Regions from separate parts of the Pseudomonas sp. McL0111 genome, predicted to be linked through region 1. Evidence: predicted binding sites of a transcription regulator. Region 1 holds the regulator's gene; each other region holds the start of a gene.

Region 1 (5,472 bases):
AACTCGCCGCGCGTTATGTGCTCAAGTACGGCGCGCAGAATGTCGCGCTGGTGAGCATGGACAGCTTCCGCATCGGCGCTCAGGAACAACTGAAGACGCTGGGCCGAATCCTCAACGTATCGGTAACCCACGTTGATCCGGGCCAGTCGCTGGTACAGGCGCTCGATCCGCTGCTGCGCAAACGCGTGGTGCTGATCGATACCGCCGGCCTGCAAGCCAGCGATCCGGCACTGCGCATGCAGCTGGAAAGTCTGGCCGGTCGCGGCATCCGTTCAAAAAATTATCTGGTCTTGGCAACCACCAGCCAGAAACAGGTTCTAACCGCCGCTTATCACAGTTACAAGCGTTGCGGGCTCGCCGGGTGCATCCTGACTAAACTGGATGAAACGGCAAGTCTCGGCGAAGTGTTGAGCCTGGCGATCAGCCATGAACTGCCGGTTGCGTACCTGACCGATGGCCCGCGTATTCCAGATGATTTGCATCTGCCGCGCCGTCATCAACTGGTCAGCCGTGCTGTCAGCGTGCAAATGCAGGAAGAACCCAGCGAAGAAGCCATGGCCGACATGTTCGCTGATATTTATCACAGCCCGACCAAGCAGGTAGGCTGAGGTATTCATGAACAGTTTTTGTACCTACATCGATGGTCTGCCATGCATTGTTCCGTTTGTGAACGCGCAGCCAGTAATGTGGCCTCCGTCTATGCAAGACAAGGTAAAGAAATAACATGGGCAGCATGCATCCCGTACAGGTGATCGCGGTGACCGGCGGCAAAGGTGGCGTCGGCAAGACTAACGTGTCAGTGAACTTGTCTCTGGCTCTGGCAGAGCTTGGCCGTCGGGTCATGCTGCTGGACGCCGATCTGGGACTGGCGAACGTCGACGTTCTGTTGGGGCTAACCCCGAAACGCACCTTGGCCGACGTCATCGAAGGCCGCTGCGAGCTGCGCGACGTATTGTTGCAAGGCCCCGGCGGGATTCGTATCGTGCCGGCCGCTTCCGGCACACAGAGCATGGTTCACCTGAGCCCGGCGCAACATGCCGGCCTGATTCAGGCGTTCAGCGACATCGGCGACAACCTCGACGTACTGGTGATCGACACCGCTGCGGGTATTGGTGACTCGGTAGTCAGTTTTGTTCGCGCTGCGCAGGAAGTGTTGCTGGTGGTCTGCGACGAGCCGACCTCGATCACCGACGCCTACGCACTGATCAAACTGCTGAACCGCGATTACGGCATGAACCGCTTCCGCGTGCTGGCCAACATGGCGCAGAGCCCGCAAGAAGGCCGCAACCTGTTCGCCAAGTTGACCAAGGTCACGGATCGCTTCCTCGACGTCGCCCTACAATACGTCGGCGCGGTGCCTTACGACGAAAGCGTGCGCAAGGCAGTGCAGAAGCAGCGTGCGGTCTATGAAGCCTTCCCGCGTTCCAAGTGCGCGCTGGCGTTCAAGGCGATCGCACAGAAGGTCGATACCTGGCCGCTGCCCGCTAACCCGCGTGGCCACCTTGAGTTTTTTGTCGAGCGCCTCGTGCAGCAAACGGCAGGGCCCGTGCTATGACCGCAAGCGGTATGAATTACTACAAAAAGTCGGCGCGTGACGCGCAGTACGAGTTGATCGAGCGTTACGCGCCACTGGTCAAACGCATCGCCTATCACTTGCTGGCGCGTTTGCCGGCGAGTGTGCAGGTTGAAGACCTGATTCAGGCCGGGATGATCGGCCTGCTCGAAGTCTCGACCAAATACGACGCCAGCAAAGGCGCCAGTTTCGAAACGTACGCGGGCATTCGAATCCGCGGCGCCATGCTCGATGAAGTACGCAAAGGGGACTGGGCACCACGTTCGGTTCACCGCAATACCCGTATGGTCAGCGACGCAATTCGCTCGATTGAAGCTAAAACCGGCCGTGATGCTAAAGATCACGAAGTTGCGGCCGAACTCCAATTGAGTCTCGACGATTACTACGGGATTTTGAATGACACGCTGGGCAGCCGGCTGTTCAGTTTCGACGATCTGTTACAGGACGGCGAACATGAAGGGCTGCACGAGGATGGCGCCAGTGCTCATCTAGAGCCGTCACGCGATCTGGAAGATGAACGCTTCCAGGCAGCGCTGGCGGACGCGATTGCCAATTTGCCGGAGCGTGAGCGACTGGTGTTGGCGCTGTACTACGACGAAGAGCTGAACCTCAAGGAGATCGGTGAAGTCCTTGGCGTCAGTGAATCGCGGGTCAGCCAGTTACACAGCCAGTGCGCGGCCCGTTTGCGGGGGCGTTTGGGGGAGTGGCGAGCGCGCTGAAGGCAGTGTGGGGACACTGCGAACGAGGCTGGTGCGGTGATGAACGGCACCGGTCTCGATCTGTTGTGCTCCAGACAGTCATCGAGTGTTTTGCCGGAATGATTGAAATGGCGCGTCCAGGTGCTGGACGCGTTTAAGACTGCTTGGAGGTCGAATTGGACAAGAACATGAAAATCCTCATCGTTGATGACTTCTCAACGATGCGGCGGATCATTAAAAACCTGTTGCGTGACCTTGGGTTCACCAACACCGTTGAAGCTGACGATGGCATCACTGCCATTCCGGTTCTCAACAGCGGCAGCATCGACTTTCTGGTAACAGACTGGAACATGCCCGGCATGACCGGTATCGACCTGCTGCGCCACGTGCGCGCCGATGAAAAACTCAAGCACCTGCCAGTGCTGATGGTGACCGCTGAAGCCAAGCGCGAACAGATCATCGAAGCGGCCCAGGCCGGTGTAAACGGCTATGTGGTCAAACCCTTCACGGCCCAGGCGTTGAAAGACAAAATCGAGAAGATTTTCGAACGCATCGGTTGAGAAACTGCGCCACGGGGGGATCTATGGACCACAAAGAATCTTCACAGGGCGATTTTGAATCGACCCTGAAAAAACACGCGGTCGAGCTGGTCGAAAGCCTTGAAAAAGGCAGGTTCGGCGACGCGGTGCAACTGATCCATGAGCTCAATCAGACCCGTGACCGTGGCCTGTATCAGGAAGTCGGCAAGCTCACTCGCGAGCTGCATAGCGCGATCGTCAATTTTCAGATTGACCCGAATATGCCGCAAGCCGAGGAAGTCTCGCAGATCACTGACGCCACCGAGCGTCTGGGGTATGTGGTCAAGCTGACCGAAGCCGCCGCCAACCGCACCATGGATCTGGTGGAGAGCGCCACACCGGTCGTCAACGGCCTGGCTGATGAAGCCCAGGCGTTGAGCACCGATTGGGGACGTTTCATGCGTCGCGAAGTCGGGGCTGAAGAGTTCCGCGAGCTGGCGCGGCGGGTCGACGGTTTTCTGACACGCAGCACCGAAGGCGGGCGTGCGGTGTCGAGCAATCTGAACGACATCCTGCTGGCTCAGGATTACCAGGACCTCACCGGTCAGGTGATCAAGCGCGTGACCCAACTGGTCACCGAAGTTGAAAGCAATCTGCTCAAACTCGTCCTCATGGCCAGTCAGGTTGACCGCTTTGCGGGCATCGAACACGACCGTGAAGCGATGCTTGCTGAAAAAGATCCACAAAAACATCTCTCGCAGGGTGAAGGTCCGCAGATTCATGCCGATAAACGAGAAGACGTTGTGTCCGGTCAGGACGATGTGGACGATTTGTTATCCAGCCTTGGATTCTAGAGTTTTGGATTTTTAGGTTTTTTGGGTTTTTAGACCTGTAGGAGCACCCCATTAATGAGCTTCGGCGCCGATGAAGAGATCCTTCAGGATTTCCTGGTTGAGGCCGGCGAGATTCTTGAGCAACTGTCCGAGCAACTGGTCGAGCTGGAAAGCCGACCGGATGACGCGGATCTGCTCAACGCAATTTTTCGCGGTTTCCACACTGTAAAAGGGGGCGCCGGCTTCCTTCAGCTCAATGAGCTGGTGGAGTGCTGTCACATCGCCGAAAACGTGTTCGACATCCTGCGCAAGGGTGAGCGTCGCGTTGATGCAGAACTGATGGACGTTGTGCTCGAAGCGCTGGATGCGGTGAACGGCATGTTCACCGAAGTTCGCGAACGCAGCCCGATCACTGCTGCCACGCCGGAACTGCTGGCTGCGCTGGCACGTCTGGCCGAGCCGCAGTCAGCTGACGAAGCCCAGGCTTCGCCGGTTGCCGAGATGATCGAAGACCTGGTCGCCGAAGGCGATTCGGGCGACATCACCGATAACGAATTCGAACAGTTGCTGGATTCGCTGAACGCCGTCAAGGCTCAAGCAGAAGCCCCGGCGGCTGCCGCTGCACCTGCGCCGACCGCGACTGACGCGGCCAGCGATGAAATCACTGACGCCGAGTTCGAGTCGTTGCTCGATCAGTTGCACGGCAAAGGTCAATTCGCGGCTGACGCAGTGACGCCAGCGGCGGCAAAACCTGCTGCTCCGGCGGCGGGCGACAGCTCCGACATTACCGACGACGAATTCGAAGCGCTGCTCGATCAATTGCATGGCAAGGGTAACTTTGCCGTTGATGCACTGGAGTCGGCGATTGCTTCGGCCCCTGCGGCAGCTGCACCGACCGCCGCCGCTGCCGGCAGCGATTTGATCAGCGATCACGAATTCGAATCGCTGCTCGACGAATTGCACGGCAAAGGCAAGTTCACCGAAGTTGGCGCCGCCACTGCCGGCAGCGCTTCGAGCGTCGCCACGCCTGTTGCCAAAGCTCCGGTCGCTGCGGCACCGAAGCCTGCTGCCAAGCCTGAGCCGAAAGCCGAAGCGCCAAAACCGGCCGCCGCTGCTGCACCGGCTCCGGCCCGCGCGCCAGCCACTCCGCCACCGGAAAAACCGGCGAGCGAAGCCGAGACCACCGTGCGCGTCGATACCGCGCGTCTCGACGAAATCATGAACATGGTCGGCGAGCTGGTACTGGTGCGTAACCGTTTGGTGCGCCTGGGTCTGAACAGCGGCGACGAAGCCATGCAGAAAGCCGTGTCGAACCTCGACGTGGTAACTGCTGACCTGCAAACCGCGGTGATGAAGACCCGGATGCAGCCGATCAAGAAGGTCTTCGGGCGCTTCCCGCGTCTGGTTCGCGATCTGGCGCGTCAGCTCAAGAAAGAAATCAACCTGGAACTGGTCGGCGAAGAAACCGACCTCGACAAAAACCTTGTCGAGGCACTGGCCGATCCGCTGGTCCACTTGGTGCGCAACGCGGTCGACCACGGTATCGAGTCGCCGGAAGAACGTGAAGCGTCGGGCAAGGCGCGGGGCGGCAAAGTCGTTCTGGCGGCCGAGCAGGAAGGCGATCACATTCTGCTGTCGATCTCCGATGACGGTAAGGGCATGGACCCGAATGTCCTGCGCGCCATCGCGGTAAAACGCGGCGTGATGGACAAGGATGCTGCCGACCGTCTGAGCGACACCGAATGCTACAACCTGATTTTCGCCCCGGGTTTCTCGACCAAGACCGAGATCTCCGACGTGTCCGGACGCGGTGTCGGCATGGACGTGGTGAAAACCAAGATTTCCCAGCT
Region 2 (5,472 bases), 3.1 Mb from region 1:
CATCGCGAAACCGGCGGACGAACCGACTTGCAGAATCAACTCCACCGGCAGCAGCGCGATGATGCCAAACGCTACTGCACCACTCGAAAGCAGCACGCCGAGGAAGTTGAAGAACCCCGACCAGACCACCGCAAAATGTGGCGGCAGCGAGTGGGTGTAAATCACCGTCGCCACTGCGTTGGCGGTGTCATGGAAACCGTTGACGAACTCGAAACCCAGCGCGATCAACAGCGCCACACCGAGCAGCAGAAACGGCGTCCAGGTCGTCACTACCGTGCCGAGTTCGTGCATGTCGTGCATCAGGCTGTAGGCGGTAAACAGCAACCCCATCGCCAGTACCGCGAAAAAGATCACGTAGGTGAACGGGCCGGATTTTTTATCGAGAGCCGGTCTGCCGCTGGGGGCAGACGCTTGGCTGGCGGTCAGGGAAGGAGTAGCCATGAGCGGACAATCCTGAGCGAGGGAAGGAGTGTCGCCCATGATCGTTGCAGAATGTTACAGAGAGACTGCGTCAGATCAGTGTTTGGCCGATTAGTCTGACCACAGATCCGAAGGAGAACGCAGAGCCAGTGTGGGAGCGAGCTTGCTCGCGAAGACGGAGTGTCAGACACCATCATTGTTAATGACACACCGCTTTCGCGAGCAAGCTCGCTCCCACAGGGGAACTGTAGTGAGGCATCCATTGTGGAGTCAGTAATCCCCTCTTTTACGAAACGCCCAACGCCCCGCTATCACCGTAAACGTCGCCACCAGCGCAACCAATATCCAGAACCCCTCCGGGTCCTGCGATAACGGCACACCCCCAACGTTCATCCCGAAAAAACCGGCAATGATGTTGATCGGCAACGCCAGTACCGTCACCACGGTCAAGGTAAACAGCGTGCGGTTGCTCTGTTCGTTGAGGTTGGCGGCGATCTCTTCCTGCAACAGCTTGATCCGCTCACCGAGCGCGGTGAGGTCGTTGATGATCAGCGCAAACTCTTCGGTGGATTTGCGCAGTTCCTTGACGTCCTCCTTCTGCAACCAGGCTGGTGGGCGATTGAGCAGGCGCAGCAGAGAGCCCGGTTCCAGCGCCAGCAACCGTTGCAGGCGCACCAGCACCCGGCGATTGGCACCCAGTTCGGCGCGATTGGTCGAGGGCCGCGAGGAGAGCAATTCGTCCTCGACCTGATCGACGCTGAGGCTGGTCTTGCGCACGATCTGCGTCAGCACTTCGCCCTGATCGCGCAGCAGGTGCACGAGCAATTCCAGCGGTGAACGAAAGCGCTCGCCGGCCTTCACCGACGAGCGCAGCTTGTCCACCGAGTGCAGCGGTTGCAGGCGTGCGCTGACGATCAGTTTGCTGCGCGCACAAACCCACAGCGTCGACACGTCCGAAGAAACCATGCTGCTGAGGTTGAACACCACATCGTTAACCACCGCCAGCAGCGCCGAATCGACATGCTCGATACGCGTCGAACGCGAACCTTCGTGCAACGCCTCGAAAAACTCATCGGGCAATTGCAGATGACTTTTCATCCAGCGCTCGCAGGCAGCGTGAGCCAGGTTGAGGTGCAGCCAGAGGAATTCTTCGCTGTCGCTGTCGTCCTGCAAGCAGCGCAACGCGGTCGCCGAATCGACTTCACGGCCACGTTCACCGGGCAGAAAACGAAAGCCGTAGAGCAGGCCAAACAGATCAGGATCGCGATGACTTTGGTCGAGGCTGTGGTTCATGGAGGCTCGCTGCGAAGAGGGGCGCCGGTCGCGGGAATGGCAGGTTCACTGAGCCGCATCATCGCAAGCGGATATGACGCTTATGTGACAGCAAAATGACGTCAAATCAGCGGCTTGCCGACGGTCGGATAGTTTCTCAAGAAGCGCTCTGGCGCGCCGATTACAGGTGCATTAGGTTGCGCGCCATTGGTCAGAAGCCAAGGTTCGCCGACAGGGAAGTCCGGCCACTTTTCACGCCTTATCCGGGCGTGCCTCATCCCTGTCATGAGTACCTGCGATGCTGCAAAAATCCCTGAGAGCGCAAATTCTCGCCCTGCTGAGCGGTAGCCTGTTGGCGATGCTGTTGATCGCGCTGGCCTGTTTTCATTTCCTGTCCAACGGCGTGCAAAGCTACAGCCAGTTGATCGCCGGCCCGTTACACACTTCGCAGTTGATTGATGAAGCCAACCTGCAATTCAAGGTGCAGGTGCAGGAATGGAAAAACGTTCTGTTGCGCGGCAAGCAGCCGGCAGACCTGGCCAAATACTGGAGCCAGTTCGAAGAGCGTCAGCGCGATGTGCAGAATATCCTCGGTGAACTGGCCAGCCAGAAAGGCATCGAGCCAGCGCTGAAAACCCGCATCGAACGTCTGCGTGACGAACACCGCCAACTCGGTGCCGCCTACCAGAAGGGCCGTGACGCCTACGTGGCCGCCGGTGGCGATCCGACCGCTGGCGACAATGCCGTCAAAGGCGTGGACCGCGCGACCAGCGATCAAATGAGCGAACTGGTTGCCCAACTGCGCCAGCAAGGTAACGAACAATCGACGCTGATCAGCGCCAGTGCTGATCGCACCGTATTGCTCGGGTTGCTGGTGATGCTCGGTTCCGGGCTGCTGATCGGTCTGCTCAGCCTGTGGCTGGTCAACCGCAATCTGGTCGAGCCGATTCGCAAATTGATCGACTATGTCAGTCAGTTGAGCCGAGGTCGTCTGGCCGAGCGTGTGGTCAGCGAGCGTCAGGACGAATTGGGCAACCTCGCCGCTGCGGCCAATACCCTGCGTGATTTCCTCGCTGAAACCTTCACCCGTTTGCAGCGCAGCGCCAGCGATCTGGACAGCGCCAGCGGGGAGCTGAATGCCATTGCCACCACCATGGCCGGCGGCACCAACGAACAGTTCAACCGCACCGATCAGGTGGCCACGGCAATGAACGAAATGTCCGCCACTGCCCAGGAAGTCGCCCGTCACGCCGCCGATGCCGCACGTGCCGCCGACGACGCTGATCAGAACGCCCAGCAGGGTGAAAAGGTCATGCAGAGCACCATCCACACCATCACCCAGATGCGCAGCGAAATCACCAACACCGCCACGGTCATCCGTCGTCTGGAAGCTGACAGCGGCCGCATTGGCAAAGTGCTGGAAGTGATTCGCGGGATCGCCGAACAGACCAACCTGCTGGCGCTCAACGCGGCCATCGAAGCGGCGCGGGCTGGTGAGGCCGGGCGTGGTTTTGCGGTGGTTGCCGATGAAGTGCGCAGCCTTGCGCAACGTACGGCAGCGTCGATCATCGAGATCAATCAGATCATCCAGACCGTGCAAACCGGTGCCGTGGACGCCGCACAAGCCATCGAAAGCGGCCAAACGCGTAGCGATGAAAGTGTCGAGCAAGTGACCCAGGCCGGCGCAATGCTGGAGCGCATCACCCACGCCGTGGAAGCGATTCGCGACATGAACCGCCAGATCGCCACCGCCGCCGAAGAGCAGACCTCGGTAGCGGAAGACATCTCGCGCAACCTGACCGAGATCACCTCGATTGCCAGCACCAACCTCGACAACGTGCAGCGCACCGAAGCGGCGAGCCAGAACCTGCATGGCCTGTCCGGGCAACTCAACGAGGTCACCGCTCGCCTGAGCGCCTGACCCGTCGACTGTGTACCGACGCCGATACCGAGTCGGTACACAGTCGATCTCAAATTGCGGCGACCATGGTCGATGACCGGTTATCTATAACCGGCATTGGAGCCATTCCATGGTCAGCATCACTTCAGTTTCGATCAACCAGACCCTCAGCACACCGACCAGCAAAACCGCGATCAGCGATGTCGGTGACGACACGTCCACCACCAGCGCGACGGCGAGCAGCGGCACCACGGCTGATACCGGCAAAGCCGCAGCGGGCGGCGCGGCGCCTGCGGGTGGTGGCAGCTCCAGCACTAGCGAAGAGTCGGATTCGGTCAAGGAACTGCGCAAGCAGATCGCCGAGCTGCAAAAGCAATTGCAGGAAGAACAGCAAGCGCTGCAAGCGGCCCAGGCAAAGCAGGAAAGCTCTGACGCCAAGGCGACCGAAGTAGCCGCCGCCGAGTCGCAGATCACCGCCACCTCAGCTTCGCTGCAAACCGCTACGGCGTCGTTGCTTCAGGCCTTGCAGGACTCCGGCAGCAGCAGCTCGGGCTCGTTGGTGAGCACGTCAGCCTGACATCCAAAAAACACCACAATCCCAATGTGGGAGCGAGCTTGCTCGCGAAAGCGTCGTGTCAGTCGCCATCATCGTTTAATGACACAGCGTCTTCGCGAGCAAGCTCGCTCCCACACGGGTATTGGGTTGATCAGGGAATAATTGGCAGGCTAAAGGTGAACGTCGTGCCGTGCTCGGTGTTCGAGGTTACGTCCATCCGCCCGCCGTGGGATTTGGCGATCTGGCTGACGATATACAAGCCCAGTCCAAGGCCGGCTTGCGGCGTGTTGCCGACCGGGCGCCGGCGTCGTTGCTTCAGGCCTTGCAGGATTCCGGCAGCAGCTCCGCCTGATAATCCTAGGAACACCACAATCCCAATGTGGGAGCGAGCTTGCTCGCGAAGGCGTCGTGTCAGTCGCCATCATCGTTTAATGACACACCGCTTTCGCGAGCAAGCTCGCTCCCACAAGGGTATTGGGTTGATCAGGGGATGATTGGCAGGCTGAAGGTGAACGTCGTGCCGTGCTCGGTGTTCGAGGTTACGTCCATCCGCCCGCCGTGGGATTTGGCGATCTGGCTGACGATATACAAGCCCAGTCCAAGGCCGGCTTGCGGCGTGTTGCCGACCGGGCGCGAGTAGGGGTGGAACAGGTGCGGCAGTGCCTTGTCATCGACGGTGCCGGTGTTCTTCACGGTCAGCAGAAACTGCCCGGCATCGATCCGCGCGCAGACTTCGATGGCGCCGTTCGGATCGCCATGGGCCACCGCATTGGCCAGCAGGTTCGATAACAACTGGCCGAGCCGCTCGCGGTCGCAATCGAGCGCTGGCAACTCGTCGAAAGTCGCCAGAATGCGGCGCCCGGGATGCACATTGTGAATTTCGCTGATCACATGTTCCAGCAGCGGACGCAGGTCGGCGCAGTGCTGGCGTTGCAGCGGAATACCGCCGCCCAGACGCCCACGGGCAAAGTCGAGCACGTCATCCACCAGCCGTGTCGCACGCTGGGCGCTGGTCAAAATCTGCCGCAGCCGCGTGGCAATCGCCGGTTCCGGTTGTTTGCGCAGAAGCATTTCGGTGCCGGCGCTGATGGCGAACAATGGATTGCGTAAGTCATGGCCGAGCACGGCGATGAATTGCTCGCGCAACTCGCTGGATTCGCGTTCATCCTGCAAGGCGATTTCAGTCAGTTGCAGGTTTTCCTCGGCCTCGATCTGCAACGCGAGCATCCGTGCAAAGGATTCCATGGTGCTCTGGATGTTGCTGGATTTGAGCTGCGCCGGAACCGGATCGAGGGCGCAGATCGTGCCGAAGAATCGTCCGTCA
Region 3 (5,472 bases), 3.0 Mb from region 1:
TCCACGGTGTTCTGGTCGATCGAAGGCTGCATCGGCGTGCGATACATCAGCGACTCGTCGCCATTGCCCAGACCCTCGGCCTCGATATGACGGCTGTTGGTCATGTTCAGGGCGATGGTGCCGTTGTTGGTTTTCTGGCTCTGTGCTTCAAGCACTTTGGAGAATTCCAGATCCCGAGCCTTGTAGTTCGGGGTATCGGCGTTGGCGATGTTGTTGGCCAGGACTTCGGCACGCTGGGCGCGGAAGCCCAGGGCTTTTTCGTGAATTCCGAGCGCTTTATCGAAGCTGATGCTCATGTCGGGAACCTTCAGGTGACCGGGTTTTTCGTAACAGGGCTATAGCAAGCCGCGTGCCAATTTTAAAACCCCCGAAAACCGGGGCTTTGCGGGCAACGGCAATGCGGCAATGCCAGAAAAGCGGCAACCGGTTTCCGCCAGATGCCGCTTTTCTGCCGCTTGCCCCCCCCCCTCTTACTGTCACCACCGGACAACTGTGGGAGCGAGCTTGCTCGCGAAGGCGGAGTGTCAGCCAATGCAAATGCAGAATATGACGGCATCTTCGCGAGCAAGCTCACTCCCACAGGGATTTTTGGTGTCTGGGAGAATTTCTCCGGGCAAAAAAAAAGGCAGGCCTTTGCGGGCCTGCCGTTTTTTGTATTGCCGCTGCAATCATTTCGCCTGGTAAATGATCCCCGGGCTGCACTGGACCATCTGGTAATGATCCGGCAAACCGTTCAGCGCTTCGGAAGCGCCAAGGAACAGATAACCACCCGGCTTCAACGTGCTGTGAATACGCAACAGAATGTCTTTCTTCACCTCGGCGGAGAAGTAGATCAGTACGTTGCGGCAGAACACGATGTCGAACTTGCCCAGAGCGGCGTAGCTGTCGAGCAGGTTGAACGAGCGAAACTCCACGCGGTTCTTGATCGGCGCCTTGATTGCCCAGCGGCCCGGCCCTTTCGGGTCGAAGTAACGCTGAAGGCGATCGGGCGACAAACCGCGACCGATTGCCAGGCTGTCGTACTCGCCGGTCTTGCAGTTGTTCAACATGAGACCGGACAGATCAGTGGCAACGATCTGCACGCCCATCTTCAACTGACCGAGGTTAACGCGCTCGAACTCGTCAATCGACATCGACAGCGAATACGGTTCCTGACCCGACGAACAGGCCGCCGACCAGATCCGCAGACGCTGGTTGGGGCTGGCCTTGATCGCCTCGGGCAGCACCTTGTTCTTCAAGACTTCAAACGGATAGGTATCCCGAAACCACAGGGTTTCGTTGGTCGTCATGGCATCGACCACTTGCTCGCGCAAACCACTGCGCGGCTGGGTCTGGATGCGCTGAACCAGCTCACCCAGGGATTTGATGCCTTGCTGTTCCATCAGTTTGTTGAGACGGCTCGAGACGAGGTACTGCTTGTTTTCGCCGAGCAAAATGCCACAGGCCTTTTCCAGGAAGACCCGGAACTGTTCGAAATCCAAATTACCCGTAGACAATGATGCCGCCTCTTAAATCGTGTTGATCACCAGGGACAAAACGCCCCTAGCTGATATCTGCTGCTTTGATCCGGTCGACTACCCGGGATGCCAGGTCATCAGGGCGGAATTTGGCCAGAAAGTCATCGGCACCGACTTTCTTGACCATCGCCTGATTGAATACCCCGGACAACGAAGTATGCAGGATGATATGAAGCTTTTGCATGCGCGGGTCGCTGCGGATCTCCGCCGTCAGGGTGTACCCGTCCATCTCCGGCATCTCGATGTCGGAGATCATCATCAGGAACTCTTCTTCCGGCTTCTTGCCTTCATCGACCAGCTTGCGCAGGTAATCCAGCGCCTGCTTGCCGTCGTTCAACGCCACCACTTCGACGCCGACCGTTTGCAGGCAACGCGAGACCTGCTTGCGCGCCACCGACGAGTCATCGACCGTCAACACCCGCAACGACAACGCCTTGTGCTGGGTCTCGACATCGACCACGCCGACCGAAATCGCTTCGGGTGTCGGCGCAACTTCCGCCAGTACCTTCTCGACATCGATGATTTCGACTAACTGATTGTCCACTCGAGTCACAGCGGTCAGGTAATGATCGCGACCCGTACCCTTCGGTGGCGGATGGATCTCTTCCCAGTTCATGTTGACGATGCGTTCCACCGAGCGCACCAGAAACCCTTGGGTCTTGGTGTTGTACTCCGTGATGATCACGAACGGGTTGTTCTTGTCTTTCAACGCACCCGAGCCGGTTGCCATTGCCAGATCAAGGATCGGAATGGTCGCCCCCCGAATATTCGCCACCCCGCACACGACAGGACTGGACTTGGGCATCAACGTCAGCGACGGGCATTGCAGCACTTCCCGCACCTTGAACACGTTGATTCCGTAGAGCTGCTGGCCGTCGAGACGGAACAACAACAGCTCCAGGCGATTCTGCCCCACCAGTTGCGTGCGCTGGTTCACCGAATCCATTACACCAGCCATGCCCAGACTCCTACATCAACGCCAAGTGTTGTTGCGACGCACATTCATTGCTAAACGGCACGGCGCTTGCTTTTTAACTCGTATGAACGCTCAAACGACATTTTTCCGACACCTGACATCCCAGAGCCGCAGATACCTTTGCGCGGTGATGGCCGTTTGCTCTTTTTCTGCCGGCAGCCCTGCCGTTGCTGATGCGGTTACCTTGCCTGACATGCTTATCGGCGTCACTCAGGGCTTTCTTGAGTTCACCGTAGAAGACTATCTGGCTAGCAGTCAAACGGAAGGCCGCTATGAAATCGAGGTAAAACAGCTCGATCCACGTATGCGCATGCCTATGTGCGACAAGGAATTGACAGCCTCCCTGGAGAGTCCGGCACGTCCATTGGGCCGGGTTACCGTCAAGGTTCGCTGCGAAGGCGCCTCGCCCTGGACGGTGTTCGTACCCGCTCAAGTCCGCCTGTTTCGCGAGATTGTGACCACCACTCGCCCACTCAAACGCGCCGGAATTATCGAGCCGCAGGACGTGACCTTGCGCGAGCGCGACGTCAGCGTGATCAATCAGGGCTTCCTGACGTCGGTAGACGAGGCAATCGGGCAGAAATTAACCCGACCAACGGTCGCCGATCAGGTGATAACCCTGGTGCACCTCGAACAGGCCGAAGTCGTGCGTAAAGGCGACCAAGTGGTGATCATTGCGCGCAGTGGCACACTGGCCGTGCGCATGCCCGGTGAAGCCTTGTCCAACGGTGGTTTGAAAGAACAGATCCGGGTGAAAAACCTCAACTCCCAACGAGTCATCAAGGCGCAAGTCATCGCGCCGGGCCAAGTGGAAGTTTCAATGTGAATGTCCATGGAGAAAACTGGCGCTGACCCAGCCTGTTCCCTAAACTGTGCCGCAGCAGGACACGCGCCGGCGCATGCAGGCTCATTGAGTAAATGTGCCTAAAGTTTTCCAGGGGATGGCCGAAAACATGGCAAGCGTCCAAATTCCCAGAGGTTTTTTATCATGGTCATCGATTTCAGCCGTTTGAACAGCTCCTCGTCACTTACAGGCAGTACGCGTACCAGCGCACCGAAGGAAGCCGCCGAAAACGGCAGTTCCGCGCCGCTGAATACCCCGGCCGAAACGGCCAGTACCGCTAAAAGCGGGGAATCGGTACACCTCAGCAATGAGGCTCAACAGTTGCAGAAGGTCACTGACAAGCTGCGCGATCAGCCTGCCGTCGACAAAGCCCGCGTGGCCGAGTTGAAAGCAGCGATTGCCGATGGCAGCTATAAAGTCGACAGCAACCGTGTAGCCAGCAAACTGCTCAACTTCGAAGCCCAGCGCTAGGCCTTTGCCTGCGCGAGGCTTTTGGACGCTTAACACCCAAGGCCAGCCATGCACGACACTAATTTACTGCAACTGATCACCGACGACTTTGCTCCAGCTCAACAATTGCTGGAGTTATTGCAATCCGAATCCATCGCTTTGCACGGTCGCGACATGCCGGTGCTGGAAGACATTCTGGCGCGCAAACAGGCATTGATCATTCTGCTTGAACAGCATGGCCGCAAGCGCAGTGAAATCCTTGCCAGCCTCAACCTGCCGCTCGACCGTCAAGGCCTGGAACAACTGGCCGCACAGTCGAGCATCGGCACGCAATTACTCAGCGAAAGCGACGTTCTGACTGACCTCCTCGCCGAATGCCAGACGGCTAACGTCAAGAATGGCCAGTCGATCCTGATCCAGCAGGCCACCACGGCCAATCAGCTGAAAATCCTCACCGGGGGCGAACCGCCAGCGCTGTATGACGCCAGCGGCACTTTTGCCAGACCTGCAATGCCGCGTCCGCTCAGCCAGGCATGAGCCGTTGATGCGCCAGCTCTATCAACCCGCGAAACATGCTGGCAAAATGCTGGCTAGTCGTAGTCATATTTTGTCTGGAGATTGATACACCGTGCCCAATGATGATGCTCCGCAGCCACCTAAGGTGCTCACCACGCCACTGGAAATCTCCAGCAACCTGCGCCAGCTGCAAGAAAGCCACGATCCGTTGATCATCACGTTCCACGAGCGCAGCCAGCGTTTTCAGAGCTATCTGATCGAAGTTGACCGGGAAACCAATACGCTCAAGTTCGATGAAATGATCCCGCGCGATGGCGAACGCTACCTGGAAGCGGGCGAGCCGTTCCGGGTCGAGGGCTTTCACGACGGCGTTCGCATCGCCTGGGAATGCGCTGGCACACTGACTATCAAAGACATCGAAGGCGACCGCTTTTACACCGGCGAACTGCCAGAAGAAGTGGTTTACCACCAGCGCCGCAACGCCTTTCGTGCTGCCCTGAAACTGACCGATCTGGTCAGCGTCGTGCTCGGTGGCGAAAAGCTCAAGGCGCCAATTGACGGCAAACTGCTGGATATCTCTGCTACCGGCTGCAAGCTGCGCTTCGAAGGCGATATCACCGACCGCCTGCAACTGGGCCAGGTCTATGACCGTCTCGTTGCCGCTCCGCTGTTCGGCAATCAACCGGTGTCGGTCGAGCTGCGTTATCTGCACTTCGAAGAAAAACTCAACATCACCTTTGCTGGCCTGCGCTTCCATAACATCAGCGGCCCGGCCGCGCGCAACGTCGAGCGCTTCGTTTATCAGTTGCAACGCGAAGCACGGCGGTTTGATAAAGACGATCTTTGATTCGTACGCCAATATAAAAAGGGCAGTCCCTCGCGGTGACTGCCCTTTTTTATGCCCACAAAATTTCTGCAGCAAGGAATTCCTGAGGCGAGAAACTCCTGTGGCGAGGGAGCTTGCTCCCGCTGAGGCGCGAAGCGCACCCCGCTCTTTACCGGAAAAGCGGGGCCTGCTGCGCAGTCCAGCGGGAGCAAGCTCCCTCGCCACAGGATCTCCATCGTTTAACAAGCCGGTTTAAGGCCGCGCACCACTGATGTCCGGCGCAGGCTTTTCGTCGACAGCATCCGGCTCGGCATCTGCCGATGGCTCCGGTTGCGGTTCGTTC

The links. The regulator FliA, encoded in region 1, starts transcription of late flagellar genes. The targets are predictions, from matches to a motif close to CTAAAGTTTNNNNNNNNNNNGCCGNTAA.
Region 2: a site for FliA is predicted at 1,849-1,876, ahead of ACTWLJ_RS14220 (methyl-accepting chemotaxis protein). Genes of this name have one in related genera too.
Region 3: a site for FliA is predicted at 3,418-3,445, ahead of flgM (flagellar biosynthesis anti-sigma factor FlgM). Genes of this name have one in related genera too.

Annotation. Positions count from the first base shown of each region.
Region 1 is NZ_CP199585.1:6,178,838-6,184,309, reverse strand. It holds gene flhF (flagellar biosynthesis protein FlhF) at 1-608, shown strand, start outside; gene fleN (flagellar synthesis regulator FleN) at 725-1,555, shown strand; gene fliA (RNA polymerase sigma factor FliA) at 1,552-2,292, shown strand; gene ACTWLJ_RS27870 (chemotaxis response regulator CheY) at 2,460-2,831, shown strand; gene ACTWLJ_RS27865 (protein phosphatase CheZ) at 2,855-3,643, shown strand; gene ACTWLJ_RS27860 (chemotaxis protein CheA) at 3,698-5,472, shown strand, end outside.
Region 2 is NZ_CP199585.1:3,112,564-3,118,035, forward strand. It holds gene ACTWLJ_RS14210 (inorganic phosphate transporter) at 1-441, opposite strand, end outside; gene ACTWLJ_RS14215 (transporter) at 691-1,713, opposite strand; gene ACTWLJ_RS14220 (methyl-accepting chemotaxis protein) at 1,991-3,613, shown strand; gene ACTWLJ_RS14225 (hypothetical protein) at 3,723-4,169, shown strand; partial or broken gene ACTWLJ_RS14230 (ATP-binding protein) at 4,300-4,449, opposite strand; gene ACTWLJ_RS14235 (GAF domain-containing sensor histidine kinase) at 4,632-5,472, opposite strand, start outside.
Region 3 is NZ_CP199585.1:3,186,632-3,192,103, reverse strand. It holds gene flgB (flagellar basal body rod protein FlgB) at 1-296, opposite strand, end outside; gene cheR (protein-glutamate O-methyltransferase CheR) at 669-1,496, opposite strand; gene ACTWLJ_RS14570 (chemotaxis protein CheV) at 1,543-2,475, opposite strand; gene flgA (flagellar basal body P-ring formation chaperone FlgA) at 2,558-3,319, shown strand; gene flgM (flagellar biosynthesis anti-sigma factor FlgM) at 3,482-3,808, shown strand; gene ACTWLJ_RS14555 (flagella synthesis protein FlgN) at 3,857-4,324, shown strand; gene ACTWLJ_RS14550 (flagellar brake protein) at 4,416-5,150, shown strand; gene ACTWLJ_RS14545 (MFS transporter) at 5,382-5,472, opposite strand, start outside.